2 regions of the Collinsella sp. AM38-1BH genome follow, and region 1 is predicted to be linked to the other one. Evidence: predicted binding sites of a transcription regulator. Region 1 holds the regulator's gene; the other holds the start of a gene.

Region 1 (12,095 bases):
ATCCCCAGCGGTAAAAGTATTTGTCGCTGGGGATTTTTGCGCCCTTCTGGGCCTTGTATGGAGGACAATCATATGAAAATCATCAATATTGGCATTCTTGCTCATGTAGACGCAGGTAAGACGACCTTGACGGAGAGCCTGTTATATACCAGCGGAGCAATCGAGGCGCCCGGCAGTGTGGATCAGGGAACAACGAGAACGGACACCATGTTTTTAGAGCGGCAGCGTGGAATCACCATTCAAACGGCGGTCACTTCCTTTCAGTGGCACGATTGTAAGGTCAACATTGTGGATACTCCTGGGCATATGGATTTCTTAGCGGAGGTCTATCGCTCCCTTGCCATTCTTGACGGAGCGATTTTGGTTGTTTCTGCAAAAGACGGCGTTCAGGCGCAGACCCGTATTCTGTTTCATGCTCTGCAAGTAATGAAAATCCCAACTGTTATCTTTATTAACAAAATCGACCAGGACGGGATTGACCTGCCAGGTGTGTATCAGTCTATCCGAGATAAGCTCTCCGCAAATATGATTATTAAGCAGAACGTGCAGCTTTCCCCGGATATATCCATCATGGAAAACATGGGGCTGGAGAATTGGGATACCGTGATTGCGGACTGTGATGAATTGTTGGAGAAATATATTGCCGGAGAACCAATGGACAAAGAAGAACTTCTGCGGGAGGAAAACAGGAGAATCCAAAGCGTCTCTCTGTTTCCGGTCTATCATGGCAGTGCCAAGGTAAACTTGGGAATCCGACAACTCATTGAAGCGGTCACAGATACATTCCAATCACCCACCGGGCAGAACAGCTCTGAATTGTGCGGAGCTGTGTTCAAAGTTGAGTACGCAAACCAGAGCCAACGCCTTGCCTATCTGCGGTTGTATAGCGGTACGCTTCATTTGCGGGATTCCGTAGCCTTGGCAGGGAAAGAAAAACTGAAAATTACGGAAATGCGTATCCCCTCAAAGGGTGAGATTGTCCGAACAGAGATTGCCCATGCGGGCGAGATCGTCATTGTACCCTGCGACAGTTTGCGGCTGAATGATGTGCTGGGAAACAAACTGCTGCTGCCCCGTGAAACGTGGAGCGACAATCCTCTCCCTTTGCTGCGGACAACAATTGCACCAGAGAAACCAGAACAGAGGGAACGCTTGTTAAACGCCTTGACAGAAATTGCGGATACCGACCCGCTTCTGCGCTATGAAGTAGACGCTGTGACCCATGAGATCATTCTCTCCTTTTTGGGCCGGGTACAATTGGAAATTATCTCTGATCTTCTGGTGGAAAAATATCAGCTCAACACAACTGCAAAAGAACCTGCCGTCATCTATATGGAGAGGCCATTGAAAGCGGTAAGTCACACCATTCATATCGAAGTGCCGCCCAATCCATTCTGGGCGTCCATCGGGCTGTCCGTCACCCCTCTCCCCCTTGGCACCGGAGTGCAGTATGAGAGCAAAGTTTCCGTTGGATACTTGAATCAGAGTTTTCAAAACGCTGTATTGGATGGTATCCGCTACGGTCTGGAACAAGGCGTGTATGGATGGAAGGTAACGGACTGTAAAATCTGTTTTGAGTATGGGCTTTATTATAGTCCGGTCAGCACTCCCGCAGACTTTCGGTCATTGGCACCTATTGTATTGGAGCAGGTGTTGAAAAAGGCGGGGACGCAGCTATTGGAACCATATCTTTCTTTTACACTCTATGCGCCGCAGGAATATCTCTCCAGAGCTTATCATGACGCACCAAAATATTGCGCGAGTATTGAAACGACCCAGGTTAAAAACAGCGAGGTGATTTTTACTGGCGAAATCCCTGCCCGCTGTGTGCAAGAGTACCGCAATGACCACACCTGTTATACAAACGGGAGAAGCGTTTGTTTAACAGAATTGAAGGGGTATCAAATCGCCAGCGGCGAACCAGTTTTTCAGCCACGCCGCCCAAACACCCGGATTGATAAGGTGCGCCATATGTTCAACAAAATTCTCCCATCAATGATGGACTTATAAAATCCCTTTGGAACAAAGGGCGCACTTCTATACATGGTCTGCGACCATGTATCGTGCGCTCTGCGAGGCTACGGCCCGGACTTCCGAAAGTCCGGGCCGTTTGCGTCGCTCCGCTCCGTACAAGGGGCTGCGCCCCTTGTACCGCTTTGCGGCTATCCCTGCGCCCTCGCTGGAAAGGTACATCCGCTCTGCGTCTGCACCTTTCCAGCGAGGCTAAAACCGAATACCGTTACCCTTGACCGTTTACCCGACACAGCAGGTAGACGGTCTTTTGTTTTGCCAAGAAGGAGGTCAAACACGATGGACAAGTCACGCGAAGAATTAGAGAAAGAGTATGCTGAGGCCACCGCTAAGTTGGAGCAGTACCAGCACAGAGGCCAGCGGTATGAGAACCGCATCCGCTACTACACCCAAGGCGAAAGGAAGAAGCGAAACCACCGACTTATCACCCGTGGCGGAGCGGTGGAGAGTATCGCCCCGGAGGTGCGCGGCATGAGCGAAAGGGCCTTTTTTCTTTTGATGGAAAAGGTCTTTTCCCTGCCGGAAGTTGCCGCCCTGGTGAGCCAAGCCACTGACCAGCAGGAAAGCGGATAATTGGCCCTGTTCCATCTCCACGTTACCCAGGTCAAACGGAGCGCGGGACAGTCTGTTGTCACGTCCGCCGCCTACCGAGCCGGGGAGAAATTGTATAGCGAATACTATGGCGAGGTCAGCGACTACACCCACAAGGGCGGCGTGGTCTGCACAGACATTCTCCTGCCGCCCCAGGCCCCCAACCAGTACCAAGACCGCGCCACCCTCTGGAACGCCGTGGAGAAGGCCGAGCGCGGCAAGAAAGCCCAGCTTGCATATAGCTTTGACATTGCCTTGCAGAACGAGTTTTCATTGGAGGAAAACATCGCTCTTGCAAGGCAATTTGTTTCGGAGCAGCTTGTGGGCCGGGGCATGATTGCCGACTTTGCCATCCACCAGCCGGACAAGGAGGACGGCGGTATTCCTAACCCGCACTTTCATGTTCTCTGCCCCATCCGGCCCATTGAGCCAGACGGCAAATGGGGGTGCAAGCAGCGCCGCCGCTACCGTCTGGACGAGGACGGGAACCGCATTATGGGAGAGGACGGCAAGCCCCTCTTTGACGCTGTTCCCACTACCGACTGGGGAAGCCCGGAAACACTGGAACATTGGCGGGAGGCGTGGGCCGCTATGGTGAACGCCAAGTTTGAGGAAAAGGGGCTGACCTGCCGCATCGACCACCGCTCCTATGAGCGTCAGGGCCTTGACCTGCTGCCCACCGTCCATGAGGGCGTGGCCGTCCGCCAGATGGAGGCCAAGGGCATCCCCACCGACAAGGGCGATCTGAACCGCTGGATAAAAAAGGCCAACAACATTCTGCGGGATATTCGGAAGAAAATCGCCGGCCTGACGGATTGGATTAAGGCCATAAAAGAAGAATTGAGCAAGCCCCAGGCCCCGACCCTTGCCGCCAAGCGCCGAGGAAACCAAGGCGGCATAAGTAGTACGCAGAATTTACTACTGCTTTTACTACTTTTGAGAGCGAAAACATGAGGGGTAATAAAAAGATTTGTGAGGTTCTTCCGATATGAAAAGTGCCGGAAAAGCCCGGAATAACGGGCTATACCGGCATATAAGAACATCTAAAGAGATAATTAGAAATCTATTAAATGATTAAATATAACAGCCTTACATAAGATATATTATCGTACTTATGCGCGAAGGAAAGCGTATGCGCTGGTTGCCGCTATGGCTCCATCAGAAACGGCGGTCACAACCTGGCGTAAGCGCTTGGAACGGATGTCGCCAGCGGCAAATAGACCAGGTGTACGGGTGGCCATCGAATCGTCGGTGACAATGCCGCCGTCGGGAGCCAGGTCGACTAGATGCTCAACAAGCTCGGTATGGGGCTGCGTCCCCGTAAAAACAAAGATGCCGAATGAGCCGGGCTCAAATGACTCGGTATGAGTTTCCCCGGATGCATTATCCTTAAAGGTGATCGTCGTTGGCATGGCTTCGCCCGATAGCTCCACAATACTAGTTTGGTACCTAACTGTAATATTATCCTTTTCGAGTACTTTCTGAACAACACCACCAGGCGCACGGAACTGATCGCGACGCAGCACGATGGTCACGCTGCTGGCAATGTCGGCCAGGAACAGCGCCTCCTCGCATGCCGAATTGCCGCCTCCGATAACAAAGACCCGCTTGCCACGGAAGAACATGCCGTCACACGTCGCGCAATACGAAACGCCACGACCGCGATACGTATCCTCGCCTGCGAAACCTGCCGGACGCGGCGTGGCACCCATGCAAGCGATAACGCTCGAGGCCAGCGTATCGCCCATATCGTGATGCACCGTAAACAACGCTGCATCGGCATCGTAATCGATACCCGTAACCATGCTCCATGTAACCTGTGCTCCCAGGCCCTCTGCATGCTGCTGAAAACGCTCGCCGAGTTCGGCGCCACTCAGGAGCGGGAAACCCGGATAGTTCTCGACCTCATTGGTTGTGGCGATCTGCCCTCCCGACATGCCCTGCTCAATCACGGTCGTCGTCAGGTTGGCACGCGCAGCATAAATGGCGGCAGCATAGCCCGCGGGGCCGCCACCGATAATCGCAACATCGATCGGCTTATCGGTAGTCATGAAGCGTCCTTTCGTCGAAACGTTGTCGTTCTTTGCGCTCATACCCAAATTTACGTGAACGTGACACTCATGCACTACAATGATAAATCCATGTTACAACGTCGAAGGGGAGTTATCGATGGATCAGACGCAGACGAGCGACGACGCTCCCCTGCTTACGCTCAGCACTCCCCAATCGAAGAAAACCACGCTCTCGGCTCAGCAAAAACCTCTCGTGACCATCGTGCACGCCTCGGTCGGCTCGGGCCACAAGGCCGCCGCAAATGCGATTGCGCAGGCATTCGACCTCATCCGCGGCAACAATGGCATCCCCGAGGATGTTGAGATTGAAGTACTCGATATCCTTGATTTTGGACGTATTAAATTCGACGGCAATAAAACCGCGGCTTCTTTTACGGGAGCCACGCGCCCCATTTACGACCTGACCTGGCGATATACGCTTACGGGACATCTGCTCTGGGGCGGCGGCACAGCATGGTCGCGAATTATGTTCCCCGCCTTCAACGAATATATTCGTAGCCGCAGGCCCATAGCCGTGGTCGCAACGCACATCACAGCAGCCAATGTCGCCGTGGGCGCCCGCGTAATTACGGGTATCGATTATCCGGTCATCTGCGTGCCGACCGACTACGAAGTCGAGGGCTGGTGGCCCCACAAGGACACCGATCTATTCTGTGTTGCCAACGAATTTATGGCCGAAACGCTGCGTCCGCGCAAGGTGCCCGAGGCAAAGATTCGCATTACCGGCATTCCTATTCGCGCGGGATTCGACACGGATTATGATCGCGAGGAAGAGCTAACCAAGTTCAACCTCCCCACCGACAAGACCGTCGTGCTGGTAATGGCCGGTGCCAGCTTGCCTCAGCCTTACGTCCGATTTCGCGCGGCGATGGACCACACACTTCCCTTCCTGCGCAGCTTCGAAGACATGCACTTTGTCTTTTTACCTGGCAAAGACGTGGAGTATGCCACCCGGTTGAAGACGCTCTTCGATGCCATGAAGCTCGAGAACGTCACGGTGTTGGACTATGTCGACGACATGGCGGCCCTCATGCATGGCTGCGACCTGGCAATCCTCAAATCGGGCGGACTCACGGTCACCGAGTGCCTCTGCGCACATCTGCCGATGATCCTGCTGGGCAAGTCCTATGGCCAGGAAAAGGCCAACACCACGATGCTCACCGGCATGGGCGCCAGCATGCACGTCACCACGGCACGAGAGCTCATCGTGACGTTGCGCCATCTCCACGATCATCCGGAGTCGCTCAAGGCGCTGCTCATCAACGGCGAAGTGTTGCGCCGTCCCCACGCAGCCGAAGACATCGCCATCGCCACCATGGAACTCGTAGGCAAACCCCAAAAGCGCAAACGAGCCTTCTGCCGCTTCTACTGGGGCGAAAAACCTGCGCATATCAGGTAGCGTCTTAATGTCCGCTTACCTGTGGGAGGCCCCTATATATCATCCCGTGCTCAAACATTCTCGCTTCGCTGCGAAACTGCGCGCGGGACGATATATAGGGGCCTCCCGCAGGTAAGCTGCGTTAACGTACCAGCGGCTATACCAGATTCCCCACCAGTAGAATCTGCAAAGGGGAACCAGAAAAAATAAATACAGTAAGTCGATGCGACAAAGGAGGCGTCCCTTCATCGCATCGACTTACTAGAAAAGTAAATATTATCTCAAGCGAGTAGCCGCCCGCCCGGGGCTTACCTATATCGTTCCACGCGCAGTTTCGCAGCGAGCGAAGCGACGCGAGAATGTTTGAGCATGGAATGATATGTGTGAGAGGCGGGCGGGAGGGATACGGGCGCCCTAGGCGATGCCGCTGGAGCCGAAGCCTCCTTTGCCTCGGTCGGTTTCGTCTAGTTCTTCTACTTCTATGAGATTGACCGTGGGGACTTCTTGGATGACGAGTTGGGCTATGCGGTCGCCTTTATTGATTTGAATGTTATTGGAGGGATCCAGGTTGATGAGGATAACCTTGAGTTCTCCTCGGTAGTGGGCGTCGATGAGGCCCGGCGTGTTGACTATAGACAGGCCCTGCTTGATGGCCAAGCCGCTGCGGGGCTGAACGAAGCCGGCGTAGCCATCGGGCAGGGCGATGGCCAGCCCCGTAGAGACCAGACGGCGTTCGAAGGGCTTCAGGACGCAGTCCTCGTTGGAGCGCAAATCCAAGCCGGCATCGGTGGGATGGGCGTATTTGGGAAGCTCGACGGTGGGGTCGAGACGCTTTATGTTGACGGTAATGTTGGACATGGAATCACCTTAGCTTGTCGAGCTCTTGCAGAAATTCATCGACGTCTTTGAAATCGCGGTAGACCGAGGCAAAACGGATGTACGCAACCTTGTCGATCTTGGCCAAGCGCTTGAGCACCATGTCACCCAACTCATGGGACGTGACGGCCGTCAGCGTGCGAGAGCGAAGCTCGACCTCGATGTCATCGATAATCTCATTGAGCTTCTTAGTGTCGATATCGCGCTTGATGGTGGCGCGCATCAAGCCGACGAGCAGCTTATTGCGATCGAACCGCTGCTTGGTTCCGTCTGACTTAATGACCTCGATTGGGTCTTCGCATCGCTCGAACGTTGTAAAGCGATAGTTACACGAGCAACATTCGCGACGGCGCTTAATGGTGTTATTTGACTCCTGCATACGGGAATCAACAACGCGGGTATGTGCCTTGCCGCATTTGGGACAGCGCATGGTACCTCCTCTTAAACGATAACAAGGGTACCATGCGCAGCGCGATAATGATTACGAACGAGCAGGAACCTTAAGATGCGCACCGGCGGCGAGCGAACCATGCTCCAGATGATTGACGCTACGGATCATGTCGGAAGTCTCTTGCGTGGAAAGGCGTTCGATTGGATATTCTTCGGCAAGCGACCAAAGAGAATCGCCAGGCTGAACGCGAATGGTCTCGTAGGTAATGTTGGAAACGGACTCGGCATACGCGGCGTGACGAGCGCTAAAGACCGACATAGCGAGGACAAAGAAGAGCGTAAGCGCAACGGCGACGGCGACAATCGTCGGAACCTTCAGGGCAACGCGGGCCGGCGCGACTACAGCCTGCTGATTGCGCGCAGGCTTTACGGTCAAAGGCTGAAAGCCGGAGCGGCCACCCTGAACAACCGTAAAAGTGGGTTCTGTAGGCGTCTCGAGCTTAAGGGCGAGGTTTCCCTGGACCATATTCGTTACGTTCATCATGTTCTCCTCTCGCGTGTTTTGCTGAGAACAGTTTTATCAAGCCGCGCGGACAAAAATGTCTAGCGCGAGAACGAATGTTCGGTTATTATTATCTTCGAACAGTTGTTCCTGTCAAGCAAAATTCGAACATTTGTTTGACATGGGTAGAGAGGATGCCCTGATGGCTCGCAAAATTACCAAGCGTCAGCAGCAAATTTACGACTTCATCAAGGAATATCAGCAGGAGAAGGGTTATCCGCCCAGCGTGCGCGAGATGGCTTCTGCCGTGGGCCTTTCCTCCCCCAGCACCGTGCACGCCCATCTCTCTGCCCTGGAGGCGCGCGGGCTACTCAAGCGCGATGCCACCAAGCCGCGCGCCCTGGAACTCTTTAACGAGGATGGTTCCTCTGTCTCAATTTCCAAATCTGACGAGCCCACCGCACCTCGCGGAACGGTCTCGCTACCGCTCGTTGGTCGCGTCGCGGCTGGGATTCCCATTCTGGCCGAGCAGAATATCGAAGACACGTTTACTATCCCGACCGAAATCGCCACTGATCAGGGTTCCTTTATCCTTGAGGTGCATGGGAGCTCAATGATCAATGTCGGCATCTTCAATGGCGATTACATCATCGTCCGTGAACAAAAGAGTGCCATGAACGGCGAAATTGTCGTGGCCATGATTGATGGTTCGGCGACCGTCAAGACGTTCTACAAGGAGCAGGGGCGTGTGCGCTTGCAGCCCGAGAACGACACCATGGAACCTATCTATGCAACGAATCCTGTTATCCTGGGCAAAGTCGTCGGCTTGATGCGCCGGTTCTCGTAATGCAAAAACGCATAACCATCTTTGATACCGTCCGCGGGTTTACGATGATTTCTATGGCAGGTTTTCACGCTTGCTATGATCTCGCCTACCTGTACGGCTGGGATATGCCTTGGTTTACCCAGACTGTCTTTCAAGACGTCTGGCGCGCCAGCATCAGCTGGGTATTTTTGTTTATCGCGGGTTGGATGTGCACTCTTTCGCGCAACAATATCAAACGTGCCGCCAAATACGCCTTAGCAGCACTCGTTGTCTGGTTGGCAACAACACTTGTCTCATTCGACGATTCGGTTAATTTTGGCATCATCTACTGCATGGCCGCATGCACCGGCATCGTGGCGTTGACCGATCCCGTCCTTAAGAAGATAACGGCGAGATGGGGCATGCCCCTATGCCTTGTGTTGTTCGCCCTCACCTGGAGCATCCCCAAAACGATCTACCCTGTCCCCTACCTGGCGTGGCTGGGATTTCCGAGCCCTGGGTTTGCCTCAGGTGATTACTACCCCATCATCCCGTTTATCTTTATGTATCTTGCAGGATACTTCGCCGCACACATAGCGAAGAGTATCGATAAGACCGTCCCTAGCTGGGCCTACGCCAACCCCCTGCCGGCGCTCGCCAGCCTTGGACGTCACGCTCTCCCCTTTTATCTGCTGCATCAGCCCATCATTCTGGGCATTTTGGAGATCGTCTACTCGGTGCGATAACGCTCGAGCCGCGGTGCAATACGAGCCGGCAGTTTCGCCACAATGCGAACGCCGTCCTCGAGATATTCCTCATGCAGAAGGGTTCCCTGCTCATGCACCAGCGTGATGAGAGCGCCCTCACGATACGGGATATCAGCGGAGAGCAACACATCAGTGGCAGCTGCCTCGCGAGCAATCCGGTCGACGAGATCGTCGAGCCCCTCGCCCGTTTGGGCCGAGAACAGAACGGCCTCCGGATAGCGACGACGGAAACTCAATTGATCGACGCTATCGAGAAGATCGATTTTATTGAATACGGTAAGCGTTAAACGCTCTCCGGCGCCGATCTCATCAAGCACGCGGTCGACAGCCTCCAGCTGCCGCTCATAGTCCTCGTCGGACGCATCTACGACTTTGAGAATTAGATCGGCACCCAAAACCTCGGACAGCGTCGATTTAAAGGCATCGACCAGACCATGGGGCAGCTTTTGAATAAAGCCGACGGTATCGGTAATCGTCATGCCGCGACCGCCGGGCAGACGATACGAACGCGTCGTCGGGTCGAGCGTAGCAAACAGCTTGTCCTGCGAAAGTACCGTAGAGCCGGTCAGACGATTGAGTAACGTCGATTTACCGGCATTGGTATAACCGGCTAACGCGACGCGAAACGCCGGGGACTCAATGCGACTCTTGGATTGAACATCGCGACGCTGTTCAACCTGCTTGAGCTCACGACGAAGCGCAGCGATCTTATTACGAATGAGGCGACGGTCGACCTCGAGCTGACTTTCGCCCTGACCAAAACGTGAGCCGATGCCGCCGCGCGTCTGCTCCTTAGCGAGATGGCTCCACATGCCACGCAGGCGAGGCAACAAATATTGAAGCTGTGCCAGCTGTACCTGCAGGCGTCCCTCACGCGTCTGAGCATGCAGGCCAAAGATATCCAGGATCAGTGCAGTACGATCGATAATCTTTACCGGCTCGCCCACGGCTTTCTCCAAATAGGATTGCTGCGAGGGGGTCAGGTCGTCGTCAAAAATAACGACATCGGCATCCATGCGATGCACCAGGCCGCACAGCTCTTCAACCTTACCGGAACCGATAAACGATTTAGGATACGGCTTTACCAAACGCTGCGACAAACGTGCCACGCACTGGGCACCAGCTGTGTGGGCAAGACGCTCCAGCTCATCAAGCGAGCGATCGTGTGGCCATGCATTGTCGCGCCACTCAACACCAACTAAAATGGCACGCTCGGGCTCGGGTGCCGTGGGAACAAGGGGGAAACGGGCCATTAGGCAGCCTCAATACGATGCAGGATATCCTCAACGACCTCATCGATCGTACATTCATCCATATCAAACCACACGATACGGTCATCGCGCTTAAACCACGAAAGCTGACGCTTGGCATAACGACGCGAACGCATCTTAATGAGTTCGCGGGCCTCATCCATGCTCATCATGCCATTGAAAGCATCGATGATCTCTTTATAACCAATTGCCTGCATCGACGTCAGGGCATCTCCCAGCCCCTGGTCCATAAGACCACGGACCTCATCGACAAGACCCTGCTCAAACATCAGATCGACGCGCAGATTAATGCGCTCGTAGAGCACCTCGCGATTACGCGTCAAACCAAACCATAGGGCATGATAATGCTCGCGCGGAACACTAAACTGACTTTTTTGCTGTGCATAGGAGATACCATCATCATTCATCTCGAGCGCACGAATCACACGGCGCACGTTATGGGGATGAATAACAGCAGCCGATTCTGGATCGCGCTCGGCAAGCAAGGCATGCAGTTCTTCCTCGCCAATACGCTCGGCAAGCTCCTGATAGCCCGCACGACGATCGTCCTCAAGTTCACCCGAGGGAAAGTCCATCTCATCGAGGGCGGCCTTGAGATACAGCCCCGTACCTCCGCAAAAAACCGGCAGGCAACCCGAACCAAGGAGACGTTCAACATGCGCGCGAGCGTCGGCCTGATAAAGCGCAGCAGAATATGCCACACCCGGCTCTACAATGTCGACGAGACGCAGCGGCGCCGTGCACTCATCGGGCGCCATCTTTGCGGTACCGATGTCCATGCCGCGATAGATTTGCATCGCATCGCACGACAGCACTTCGGACGAAAGACGAGCTGCCAAACGGTCGGCAACATCACTCTTACCAACCGCCGTCGGACCGACGATCGCAACGGCGGAAAGACCTGACCCGGGAGAAACCATTAGCGCGGCTCGCCCACAACGGAGCCGGACAAATACCAGGTCTTGGCAACGTCAACGTCAACATCAACGATCTTGCCAACAAGCTGATCGATACTGTACCCCTCGGGGATAGGCGCATGCACGGTCTGATTCTTGGGACTCTTGCCCAGCAGGACCGCGTCGTTCTTTTTACTCGTTCCCTCAATGAGCGCCGGAACCACAGTATGAAGCTCACCCTGGTTATACTCGTGTGCCGTGGTCTCGATAACCTTAACCAGGCGGTTGAAACGCTCGAGAATAACCTCATGCGGCGTAGGATCGTCAATCTCGGCGGCCGGGGTACCGGCACGCTTGGAATAGATGAAGGTATAGGCCTGAGCATAGCGGACCGTCTCGGCAAGTGAGAGCGTCTGCTCAAAGTCTTCTTCAGTCTCACCCGGGAAGCCAACGATAATGTCGGTCGAGAGCGCGATATCGGGCATGCGGTTGCGAATGCGATCGACAAGGCCCAGA
Region 2 (12,095 bases), on a different contig from region 1:
GGGCGGGCTGAATCCGTACGGTTGGGGAAACGAATGCATCGAGTGGGCTTTTTTGGGGAACCATGGTCGTATGAATGAGTGGAATGACATAGCGGTTTTGACGCCACCAGGCGATATCGACATCGCCACGGTGCCTGCGCTGCGTCGGCGGTTGGATGCTTTGATTGGCCGCGGCGTGCGTCGTGTCGTCATCAACTGTCAGGCTGTTAGCTTTATCGATTCGACGGGCTTGGCATTCCTGCTTACGCGCGCTCGTGAGCTCATGAGGCGAGAAGGCCTGCTTTCGCTCGTCAATGCATCAGGTGAAGTTGTTCGCTTTTTGGAGATTGCTCGTCTTGTCGATATCCTTCATGTCGCGGGGCCGGCACGGGAGTCTATTCCCGCTATTCCGGTGGGGGAGCTGCCTCGCTGGAGTAAGAGCGTCGAGGTCCGTCAGGGTATCGAGAATCTTCCATACTACCGACATCGCATCGCCGAACTCCTTGAATCGCTTCCGTTGCGCCGTGACGAGCGCTACGATGTCGCATTGGCGTCGGGGGAGGCGCTGGGTAATGCCTATGACCATGCGGGCGGCATCGGGTGCGTCCTGACGGTTCAAGCCTATGGCGATCGCGTTGTGGTTGAGGTGCTTGATCGAGGTGCCGGCTATTCTATCGATGAAACGAGCGAGCCGGTTGCATCTGAGGAACGCGGCCGTGGTATCAAGCTTATGCGTATGCTCGTCGATAACGTGGAGGTTGCTCGTCGTACGGACGGCGCCGGCACGCGCGTGCAGATGGTGAAGCTGTTTAGCGGAGCGCTGGAATCGTGTGCCTAGCCAATCGCTTTAGCGCGTTTGGCTACTAAGAACATGCGGCAGACAAGTTTTTTGAAAAAAGTACTTGCGTCTTTTGGACAACTCGCGTAAATTAATAACCCGCAAGCGGACATGGCTCAGTTGGTAGAGCACAACCTTGCCAAGGTTGGGGTCGCGGGTTCGAGCCCCGTTGTCCGCTCCATTGCATTTCCGGACCGTTTAGGCGGTCCTTTTTCGGCGAAGTGGCCAAGTGGTAAGGCAGAGGCCTGCAAAGCCTTTACCCCCGGTTCGAATCCGGGCTTCGCCTCCAGGCAACATCCGGGCGCTCCGGCGCCCGTTTTGTTTTACATATGCGGACATGGCTCAGTTGGTAGAGCACAACCTTGCCAAGGTTGGGGTCGCGGGTTCGAGCCCCGTTGTCCGCTCCAAACGCAGCAGCCCGACTACTACGGTAGCCGGGCTTTTTCGTACCCATCGCATGGGCTCGAACCCGAGAGGGAGCGAGCGTTTTGGGTCGTGGCTGTGGCGTTGTTTGCCGCGAATGTCCGCTTTGGGCGTATCATCGTGGGCATCTCGCATAACCTCGTTGCAAGGGAGGTGCGCCCCATGGCTACAGAAAAGTCTTCTTCGCGCTCATGGATGTCCGACGCCGCGATCTATCAGATCTATCCACGCTCGTTTAAGGATTCGACTGGTTCGGGTCTGGGCGATATTGCGGGCATTACCCAGCAGATGGACTATCTTGAGCGGCTGGGTATCGAGGCCATCTGGCTGAGCCCGTTTTACCCATCGCCTCTTGTCGATGGTGGCTATGATGTGGCGGACTACTGTGATGTCGACCCACGTCTCGGCTCGCTTGACGACTTCGATGACATGATCGCTGCGGCTCACGCGCGCGGCATCAAGGTCATCGTCGACATCGTGCCTAACCATTCATCCAACCAGCACCCCTGGTTCAAAGCCGCTCTTGCCGCCGACCCCGGATCGTCCGAGCGCGCCCATTATATCTTTCGCGATGGTCGCGGCGAACATGGCGAGCTGCCTCCCACCAATTGGAATGCCAACTTTGGCGGCCCCGCATGGACGCGTGTTGCGGACGGTCAGTGGTATCTGCACATGTTTACGCCCGAGCAGCCGGACTTTGACTGGTCATGCCCCGAGGTTCACACGTTCTTTTGCGACGTCCTGACATTTTGGAGCGATCGAGGCGTCGATGGCTTTCGCATTGATGTGGCGCACGGTCTTGCCAAGGATCTCGACCGCGATGACCTCGACCGGTGGCATCTCGCCGAGGGCGATGACATGGTTGACGACGGCACTCATCCGCTGTGGGACCGCAACGAGGTCCACGAGATCTATCGCGAGTGGCGCCGCGTGTTCGACCGCTATAATCCGCCGCGCAGCGCCGTTGCCGAGGCGTGGGTGCTGCCCGAGCGCCAGTATCTCTACGCGCGTCCCAACGAGCTTGGCCAGACATTCAACTTTGAGTTCGCCAAGGCCATTTGGACCTATGATGACATGCACGCTGCAATCGAGGAGGGCTTGAAGGCGGCCATCGAATCCGATTCCGCCTCGACCTGGGTACTCTCCAACCATGACGTGCCGCGCGTGGCGACACGCTATGCCCTGCCGCAAATCAAGGCGACGCGCTACCATCAGATTGCGCTCGACTGGCTCTTACGCGACGGGTCGTCTTATGACGAGGACCGTGAACTCGGCGAGCGCCGCGCGCGGGCGGCCCTTTTGCTTGAGCTGGCGCTTCCGGGCTCGGCATACGTGTATCAGGGTGAGGAACTCGGCCTTTTTGAGGTGGCTGACATTCCGTGGGCTGCACTCGAAGATCCCACTGCGACCAATACGCACGGACCGAAGCGCGAGAAGGGGCGCGACGGCTGCCGTGTGCCCCTGCCGTGGGTGGCAGCGGACGATCCCGCACAGGGCGGATCGTTTGGGTTTTCACCGGCCGACGCCGATGCGGCGCCCCATCTGCCGCAGCCTGCATGGTTTTCCGATTACGCTGCCGATAGAGAAGAAGCGGACCCGACATCGATGCTTGCGCTCTATCGTGACGCCCTCTGGCTGCGGCGCAAGCTGCGCAGGTGCGCCAACGATCTTGCGTGGCTCGATCTTGACGGGCGCACCGGCCTTGCGGATGGTGCCGAGGGCGCTGAGGGCGGCGTCATCGCCTATCGCCGCGACAACGGATGGGCGTGTGTGACGAACTTCGGTGCAGCACCCGTGGAGCTGCCGGCGGGCAGGGTCCTGCTCACCTCATCACCGCTTGCAGACGGCAGGCTCGCGCAGGACAGCTCTGCCTGGATCATGCTCGGTGAGATGTAAAGACCTCTTGCGGCGAGTTTGAGTTTGCCTGCACCCTCCGTGGCGGCTGATGTCTTCGCGAGGTTCACGAGGGCGTCGCAAAACTTTTCAAAAAAAGTTCTTGCATAGGATGCGGGCATCACGTAAGATTAATCCTCGTAAGCGGACATGGCTCAGTTGGTAGAGCACAACCTTGCCAAGGTTGGGGTCGCGGGTTCGAGCCCCGTTGTCCGCTCCATTTGGGCGTTTAGCTCAGGGGGAGAGCGCTTCCCTGACACGGAAGAGGTCAGAAGTTCAAATCTTCTAACGCCCACCAAATGTTCGCAGCTCAGAGACTATGTCTCTGGGCTGTTTTGTTTTGGTCGCCAAATGTGGCACCAGATATTGAACTCAAGATCCGCGTGCGATGATCTTCGCATCCCGTAGGGGCACTGGCTGATTGCATACGTCCTGACCGAGCGTGACCGCAACATGTTGGTCAAGCGCAATCTTTTGGATTATTTTGGCGTGAGCGGCTTGGTTTTGGTAGGATTTGTCAGCGGCTTGACTAAGGGCGTTTTATAACTGCCATGCAGGTAGCCGTGTTGGTAACGTTTTACCGACTTGTCAAATATCCCTCATTTATAATGCGTCTGCAAAATGACCAATTGCTTTGACCTGCTGAAACACTATATGTTGTGTTTGAACTAAAAAAAGAATACAGGATATAGATGCGTCTTTGTCGTATGATAGATGGCGGACAGAGAACGAAGACCTTATTCGTCCCATTTGGACACGCCTTTGAGCCGCCTGATCGGCCGCGAGGATTGTCCGCATGAGGACTTATGGTTTATCGAGAACACAGATTGCGCGACGGCGCCGCAAGACAGGGGCAAGCCCTGCCGGGTATCGTTTGGCTCTGAAGCGCAATGAGGCTACGACGCGAAAGAGGCAAGAGGATGAAGATCATCAAGCGCAGCGGCACCGAGGTTGTCTTTGACATCGATAAGATCGTCAATGCCATCCGCGCCGCAAACTTGGAGGTCGAGGAGAGCTCTCGTCTTACCGACCGCCAGGTGGTTTACGCGGCACAAAACGTCGCCGAGGCATGCGAGAACGCGGGCCACACCGTGTCGGTCGAGGAGATTCAGGATCTGGTCGAGGACGAGATCATGCGTCTCGACTGCTACGAGGTCGCTCGCCATTACATCATCTATCGCTATGTTCAGAGCCTGAAGCGCCAGAAGAACACGACCGACGACAAGATTCTGTCGCTGATCGAGTGCAACAACGAAGAGGTCAAGCAGGAGAACTCCAACAAGAATCCGACCGTCAATTCCGTTCAGCGTGACTACATGGCCGGCGAGATCTCCAAGGACCTGACTCAGCGTGTGCTGCTGCCCCAAGAGATCGTGGATGCCCATAATGAGGGCCTGATCCATTTCCACGATTCGGATTACTTTGCCCAGCACATGCACAACTGCGACCTGGTGAACCTGGAGGACATGCTCCAGAACGGCACTGTTATCTCGGGTACGCTGATTGAGAAGCCGCACAGCTTCTCGACCGCCTGCAACATCGCGACGCAGATCATCGCTCAGGTTGCTTCCTCCCAGTACGGCGGCCAGTCGATTTCGCTGACCCATCTTGCCCCGTTCGTCGAGGTGAGCCGTCAAAAGATTCGCGGCGAGGTCGCCCGCGAGCTCGAGGAGCTCGGCGTTTCCGCATCTCCCGAAAAGGTCCGCGAGGTCGTTGAGGACCGTCTGCGTGACGAGATTCGTCGCGGCGTCCAGACGATCCAGTATCAGGTCGTGACGCTTATGACCACGAACGGCCAGGCGCCGTTCGTGACGGTCTTTATGTATCTTAACGAGGCCCGTACGCCTCAGGAGAAGCACGACCTTGCCATGATCGTGGAGGAGACGCTTCGCCAGCGCTACGAGGGCGTTAAGAACGAGGCCGGCGTGTGGATTACCCCGGCATTCCCCAAGCTCATCTATGTACTCGAGGACGATAACGTTCACGAGAATTCCCCGTACTTCTACCTGACCCAGCTGGCCGCTAAGTGCACCGCCAAGCGCATGGTGCCCGACTATATCTCTGAGAAGAAGATGCGCGAGCTCAAGCTGTCGAAGGGCGAGACCGCGGGCAACGGCGACTGCTATACCTGCATGGGTTGCCGCAGCTTCCTGACGCCCGATCGCTCCGGTAACGGATTTAACAACGTGGCCAACGCGCTGAACTATGACCCGAACAAGCCCAAGTACTACGGTCGCTTTAACCAGGGCGTTGTGACCATCAACCTGCCCGATGTCGCGCTGAGCTCGCATCAGGACATGGACAAGTTCTGGAAGATCTTCGACGAGCGCCTTGAGCTATGCCACCGCGCCCTGCTGTGCCGTCATGAGCGTCTGATGGGTACGCTTTCGGATGCCGCACCGATTCTTTGGCAGTACGGTGCCCTCGCCCGCCTGAAGAAGGGCGAGACGATCGACAAGCTGCTCGTGGGCGGTTACTCCACCATTAGTCTGGGTTATGCCGGCCTGTACGAGTGCGTCAAGTACATGACGGGCCACAGCCACACCGAGAAGGAGGGCACGCCCTTTGCCATGGCCGTCATGCAGCGCATGAACGACAAGTGCGCGGAGTGGAAGGCCGAAAGCGATATTGACTTCTCGCTGTACGGTACCCCGCTTGAGTCGACGACCTACAAGTTCGCCAAGTGCCTGCAGCGCCGTTTTGGTATTATCCCGGGCGTGACGGACAAGGGCTACATTACCAACAGCTATCACGTCCATGTGTCTGAGGAGATCGACGCATTCGACAAGCTCAAGTTCGAGGGTATGTTCCAGCAACTTTCGCCGGGCGGTGCCATCTCCTATGTCGAGGTTCCCAACATGCAGGACAACCTCAAGGCTGTCATCCGCGTGATGCAGTACATCTACGACAACATCATGTACGCCGAGCTCAACACCAAGAGCGATTATTGCCAGGTGTGCGGTTACGACGGCGAGATCAAGATTGTCGAGGATGACGGCAAGCTGGTGTGGGAGTGCCCCAATTGCGGCAACCGTGACCAGGAGAAGATGAATGTCGCCCGTCGCACGTGCGGTTACATCGGTACCCAGTTCTGGAACCAGGGTCGAACCGAGGAGATCCGCGACCGCGTGCTGCATCTCTAATACCGCTCCGGGGCTGAACCGAGAGGGCCGCTTGGGCATTTGCTCGCTATTTCGGACAGTCCTGCGCAAGACGAAGGCCACATTAAGTGGCCTTCTTTGCGTGCGGAACTCATATCGAGCAAATGCCCAAGCGGCCCTCTCGGTTCAGCCAAGTTGACGTAGCTGAGATGCAGCGCGCGGCCTGCTCGCTCCTCGAAGTTCTTAGCGGAAATAATTCGAGCTGCAGCTGCGATTTACTTGCGATAGCGGTTGAGCTGCAACAAAGTTTTTATTGGACCTCGAACCCTATACTCGATGTTCGCTTCGTTCATTGAGTTACCCTTTGCATGAGGCCGGGACATATCGTCCCGCCCGCAGTTTCGCAGGCCGCAGGCCGAGAATGTTTGAGGACGGGATGATATGTCCCGGCCTCCCGGGAGAGTTACCTATGAACTACGCGAACATTAAGTATTTCGACATTGCTGATGGGGAAGGCGTTCGTACTTCTCTGTTTGTGAGTGGGTGCCGTCGTGGGTGCAAGAACTGCTTTAACTCTGTCGCGTGGGACTTTGCTGCGGGCGAGCCGTTCGATCGTGCCGTCGAGGACAAGATTATCGAGAGTCTCGACCATCCCTTTATCGATGGCCTGACGATTCTGGGCGGCGAGCCTATGGAGCCCGAGAATCAGGCGGGACTTGTTGACTTTATCGAACGCGTGCGTGCGGCCTATCCCGAGGGGTCGGGCAAGACCATTTGGTGCTTTACCGGCGACGTGCTCGAGGAGCTTATGCCGGGTGGCCGTCATCATACCGAGGTGACGGACCGTATCCTGGCCTGCCTCGACATGTTGGTGGACGGCCCGTTCGTTCAGGATCTGTACGATATCTCGTTGCGCTTTAGGGGCTCGAGCAATCAACGCGTGATTGACATGAACGCCACGCGTGCCCGTGCCGAGCGTGAGAACGTTGCGCTTTGCGACGCCGTGGAGCTTTGGCGGGACGATCCGGTCTATTCGACCCATACTATGTAGCTTGTGGCCGATGCCGGAGGGCGTGGTACCATAGCGCGAACGCAAAATCGGAAAAGTGAGGCCCAGATGGTCGATCAGGAAAAAGTCGAGGCCGCCATTAAGCTGTTGCTTGAGGGCATAGGCGAGGACCCAACTCGTGAGGGCCTGCTGGAGACCCCGGCGCGCGTTGCCCGTATGTATGGTGAGATCGCTGGCGGTATGGACCAGAGTGCCGAGGAGCACCTGTCCAAAACCTTTGCCGTCGCTTCGAACGACTTGGTTATTGAGCGCGACATCACGTTTTACTCGCTGTGCGAGCATCATCTGCTGCCGTTTTACGGCAAGGCTGCCATTGGCTATATCCCCAACGGCCGTGTCGCAGGGCTTTCTAAGCTTGCCCGCACGGTAGAGGTCTACGCCCGTCGTCTGCAGCTGCAGGAGCAGTTGTGCGCACAAGTTGCCGATGCCCTCATGGAGTATCTCGCTCCCCAGGGAGCGATTGTGCTCATGGAAGCTGAGCATATGTGCATGACCATGCGCGGCGTGCAAAAGCCTGGCACCAAGACCGTGACGCTCGCTCGTCGCGGCGTCTTTGAGGCCGATCCGGCGCTCGAGGAGCGATTCTTTAGGATGCTGGGACGCTAACTATGAGAGTCGTCAACGACTTTGCATCGAAGACCGATGAGGGAACGCCTCGTCGCGGCTTTATGGCTTCGGGCCTGACTCCCTTTGGTGCCATGCCTCGCATTGATTACATCTGTGCCAACGGACTGTTCCGGCGGCATCTGGGCAACATTGCACAGTTGGAATCGGGGCGCATCTTCTGCCGCCACGGTATTGACCACCTGCTGGATGTCGCTCGCATTATGTGGATCAAGAATCTCGAGGAACAGCTCGAATTTGACCGCGAGGTCATCTACGCCACGGCACTTCTTCACGATATCGGCAAAGATGAACAGTATGAATCGGGTATATCCCATGATGTTGCAAGCGAACGCGTCGCTGATGCGATTCTCGGCGGTATGCCCGATGACGTAGCGTTTGAGCCGGCCGATGCCGCAGCCATTAAGACGGCCATTCTGGGCCATCGAAAGCTGCGCGTGAACAGCCAGCCGCTCGAGCGTCTGCTCTATGCAGCCGACAAAGCGTCGCGCGCCTGCTTTGCATGCCCCGCGCGCAATGCTTGCAACTGGAGCGATGATAAAAAGAACCTGTCGATTCGCGTGTAGTTAGTTTACGCGGTCGGGGTTCTAAACGAAGGAGACGATCGCGATGAGTAACAAGAAACTGCCCGAGAATGCAACCAAGACTGAAGGTGCCGAGCTCGCCCGCCGTGGAAGGGGCGAAATATCCACCGCAACGGCGGTGCCCCACGTGAGCTATGACGACCTGCGCCATGCCGACCGCATTACTATCGACGGTCTCGAGGTCTTTGCCAACCACGGTGTGTATCCCGAAGAGAACGCCCTTGGCCAGAAGTTCATCGTGTCCCTGGTGCTCTATGCCGACCTGCGTGCAGCGGGGGAGCACGATAACCTGGACGCTTCGATTGACTACGGCTCGGTGTGCCACGATGTCGATGGTTATCTGCGCGAGCATACGTTTAAACTCATCGAGGCGGCAGCCGAGGGTGTGGCCCAGATGCTGCTGCGTCGTTACCCCTTGCTGCTTGGTGTGCGCATAAAGCTCGATAAGCCGTGGGCGCCCGTCGGTCTTCCCCTGGCAAGCTGCGGCGTCGAGATCGAGCGCGTGCGCTAGTCGACGCTAGAGCTTATTGAGGGGTGGCTGCTTGAGCCGCTGCGACAGAGCTTTATTGTTGGGGCAGTACGTGTCGAGCAGGGCGTGAAACCGCTGATTGTGGCTTGGCTCGAGCAGATGGACGAGCTCGTGGGCGACAACCATGTCGAGACACTCGATGGGATAGGCGGCAAGTTCGCGTGCGATGCGAATGGCGCCGGTTTTGGGTGTGCATGAGCCCCAGCGCGTTTTCATGCTGCGCACGGAGACGCGGGCCACGGTGACGCCCATTGCGATTTCGTACGCATGCGCGATGTCGCGTAGCGCTGCGGTGACCTCGGATGCATAGAGTTGGTCGATGCGGGTCTGGAGTTCTTTGGGCGTTAGGCCGTCGAGGGCTGTGCGCTGCTTTGCCTGCGCGCGCCCACTTGGTTCGTCGGCACCTATAAAACTTGCGAAGGTGGCCTGCTTGGGCCGCGGTGCGGGTGACTTAAAGTTGTGATCGAGCGCATCTTGTACCGTGATGGGCTTGCCCCAAAGTGCAATGATGGACGAGGGACTGAGTGACTCTCGCGCCGTCGCCTGACTTTGCTCACGCTGGGCAAGTCGGCTGATAGTCCAGGCGCTGTTGCGCTTCACAAACGCTTCGATACGCTCGCGGCTGGCGCCGAGCGGCGCGCTGGCGTGGACCTCACCGCTCGATGTGACGCGTAGGTTGAAGTTCTTGACGCACTTTTTGGTAACGACGACGGGGATGGGCGTCCCATCCGGTCGGGGTACGGAAATCGTAAACTGCTGCGTCAAAAGCGGTCCTTCAGATTGGGGACGGGCCGGCATGTCGACCGTTCGGCATGCCGGCCCGCTCAAGGGATGTGAAATTAATAACGCTCAAAGAAGGCAAGCGCGTTGTCGCTGCAGAGCTTCTGCATCACGGTCTTGCCAAAGTGCTTGGAGAGCATGTTCTGGAACTCGGGCATCTTGCTGGCATCGGAGAGGAAGGCGGGCACCGTGGCACCGTCCCAGTCGCCGCCGAGTGCGATGACGTCCTCGCCGCCCAGGTCGAGCCAGTGCTCGATATGTGCCGCCAGCTGGTCGAAGGTGACGTCTGCGGCGGTCTTGTCGGTTGCGTCGTTGGATAGGAACTCGCTGCAGTAGTTGAGGCCGACGATACCGCCCATGTCGCGAATAGTGCGGAACTGGTCGTCGGTGAGATTGCGCTTGACGCCACAAACCGCACGGGAGTTGGAGTGGCTGGCGACGAAGGGACGCGTGGCACGGGCGGCGACCTCGTCAAAGCACTCATCGTTGAGGTGGGAGACGTCGAGTACCATGCCGGCGTGCTCCATCTGCGTAAGTGCCTCGATGCCGGCGGCGGTGAGGCCGGCGTGGGTATCGTGTCCACTCGCGAGCGGTCCCTGCGCATTCCAGCTGAGCGATGACATGAGTACGCCCAAGCTCTTGAGCACCTCGATCAGCGCGGGGTCCTCGGCAAAGAACGTGGCGTTTTCGATGGTGTGGATGCAAGCGACCTTGCCGTCCTTGAGCGCGGGGCGAATGTCTGTGGCGCTGCGCACGTTGACCATGCGGTCGTGGTTGAGCATTGCCTGGCCGCTCATATGCGCCATGATTTGCGCCTGGAAGCGCGCGGCGTGGGCGGTGGGAATCTCGTCGGGGACAAACGTGGCGAAGCACTGTGCCCATGGCGTGTTGCCGATCTTTGCGAGCGAGATGGCGCAGGCGTTGCCCTCGATGAGGTCGAAATCTTGCGGATGCGTTTCGTCGCCGGGGAAATAACCGTCGGTGCCGGCGGTAAAGCGCAGGTCGAGATCGAGCGTGGCCCAGCCGATGCGGTCGGCGGTGTCGCAATGTAGGTCAAATACGGGATATGCCATGGTTCCTCCGGATGCAGCGTTTCTTTGCAAACTGTCCTTGAATTGTATGACTAGGGTATAGTTAGCGCCATATGTTCACGGCGGCCCGCGTTGTGCGCCGCCCTTATCACGGAGGTTACCATGTCCAACCAGGGCAAGAAGGTCAAGACCCATTATCGCGGCACGCTCGACGACGGCACGCAGTTCGATAGCTCCTACGATCGCGGCGAGCCGCTGGAGTTCACCTGCGGCGCCGGTCAGATGATCAAGGGCTTCGACGCCGCTGTTGTCGACATGCAGGTGGGCGAGAAGAAGACCGTGCACATTCCTGCTGCCGATGCCTACGGCGAGCACAATCCCGAGATGGTTATTACCTTCCCGGCCGAGCAGGTTCCCAACATCGAGCAGATCGAGAAGGGCATGAAGCTCTTCCTGTCCACGCCGAGCGGTATGCCCGTTCCCGCCGTGGTCATCGACGTAACGCCCGAGGCCGTGACGCTCGATGCCAACCACGAGCTTGCCGGCAAGGACCTCAACTTTGATATCGAGCTCGTCGAGGTCGAGGGTTAGAGCATGCCTGAGCGCTTGGTTTCGACGACATGCTTGGGAAATCTCAACGATCCGTCCTATGAACTTCTGCTTCGCCGGAAGCTGGGCGGCGTCTTTGAAGTTGACGAGCTACTGCTCGATTGGGACCAGGCTGATGTATGCACGTTTGTGGGCGTGACGGAGCTGGGGCGCACGGTCGATGTTCGGCTGGATACTGCCGACGGCGGTCGTTTTGTCGACGGCGACGTGCTCGCCATTGACCGTTCGGGCGTGGTGCCCGTGGCGGTTGTCGTGCGCCTGCGCAGCGCCGAGGTTTATTTGGTCGAAGTTGACCGCATGGACCCGATTGCGCTCGCGCATGCGTGCTGGGAGATCGGCAATATGCATGCGCCGCTTTTTCGAGGCGATTCGGACGAGCATACCGTGCGCATGTATACGCCGGTGCAGCCTGTTTTGGGCCGCATGCTCCGGGGCGTCGAGGGCGTTCGGCTCTCGACGGTTACCCGTGAACTCGATTCGGACCGGCGCTTTGCGTCGAGTGCGGCGGATGCCGTTGTGAGTATGGCTCCAGACTTTACGATCGTAAAGAAGGCGCGCGGTTAACGTGCGTATAAGTAAGACGGACTTTGAGAGGCAACTATTCAAAGTCCGTCTTTCTGTTGATGAGATGCTGT

Evidence for each region. The regulator NrdR, encoded in region 1, represses ribonucleotide reductase genes. The targets are predictions, from matches to a motif close to AAACACNATATATNGTGTTT.
Region 2: a site for NrdR is predicted at 3,779-3,798, ahead of nrdD (anaerobic ribonucleoside-triphosphate reductase). Genes of this name have one in related genera too.

What each region holds. Positions count from the first base shown of each region.
Region 1 is NZ_QSHC01000021.1:4,255-16,349, forward strand. It holds gene tet (TetM/TetW/TetO/TetS family tetracycline resistance ribosomal protection protein) at 73-2,010, shown strand; gene DW870_RS09335 (DUF3847 domain-containing protein) at 2,311-2,604, shown strand; gene mobQ (MobQ family relaxase) at 2,605-3,576, shown strand; gene DW870_RS08620 (NAD(P)/FAD-dependent oxidoreductase) at 3,735-4,673, opposite strand; gene DW870_RS08625 (glycosyltransferase) at 4,792-6,093, shown strand; gene dut (dUTP diphosphatase) at 6,487-6,930, opposite strand; gene nrdR (transcriptional regulator NrdR) at 6,935-7,378, opposite strand; gene DW870_RS08640 (LysM peptidoglycan-binding domain-containing protein) at 7,430-7,879, opposite strand; gene lexA (transcriptional repressor LexA) at 8,043-8,687, shown strand; gene DW870_RS08650 (heparan-alpha-glucosaminide N-acetyltransferase) at 8,687-9,391, shown strand; gene hflX (GTPase HflX) at 9,376-10,665, opposite strand; gene miaA (tRNA (adenosine(37)-N6)-dimethylallyltransferase MiaA) at 10,665-11,603, opposite strand; gene miaB (tRNA (N6-isopentenyl adenosine(37)-C2)-methylthiotransferase MiaB) at 11,603-12,095, opposite strand, start outside.
Region 2 is NZ_QSHC01000013.1:25,711-37,805, reverse strand. It holds gene DW870_RS06770 (anti-sigma factor antagonist) at 71-817, shown strand; tRNA gene DW870_RS06765 (tRNA-Gly) at 923-998, shown strand; tRNA gene DW870_RS06760 (tRNA-Cys) at 1,033-1,106, shown strand; tRNA gene DW870_RS06755 (tRNA-Gly) at 1,149-1,224, shown strand; gene DW870_RS06750 (glycoside hydrolase family 13 protein) at 1,403-3,136, shown strand; tRNA gene DW870_RS06745 (tRNA-Gly) at 3,278-3,353, shown strand; tRNA gene DW870_RS06740 (tRNA-Val) at 3,357-3,431, shown strand; gene nrdD (anaerobic ribonucleoside-triphosphate reductase) at 4,054-6,276, shown strand; gene nrdG (anaerobic ribonucleoside-triphosphate reductase activating protein) at 6,704-7,285, shown strand; gene folE (GTP cyclohydrolase I FolE) at 7,352-7,909, shown strand; gene DW870_RS06720 (HD domain-containing protein) at 7,912-8,493, shown strand; gene folB (dihydroneopterin aldolase) at 8,537-9,022, shown strand; gene DW870_RS06710 (M48 family metallopeptidase) at 9,029-9,805, opposite strand; gene DW870_RS06705 (dipeptidase) at 9,880-10,893, opposite strand; gene DW870_RS06700 (peptidylprolyl isomerase) at 11,014-11,442, shown strand; gene DW870_RS06695 (urease accessory protein UreE) at 11,446-12,024, shown strand.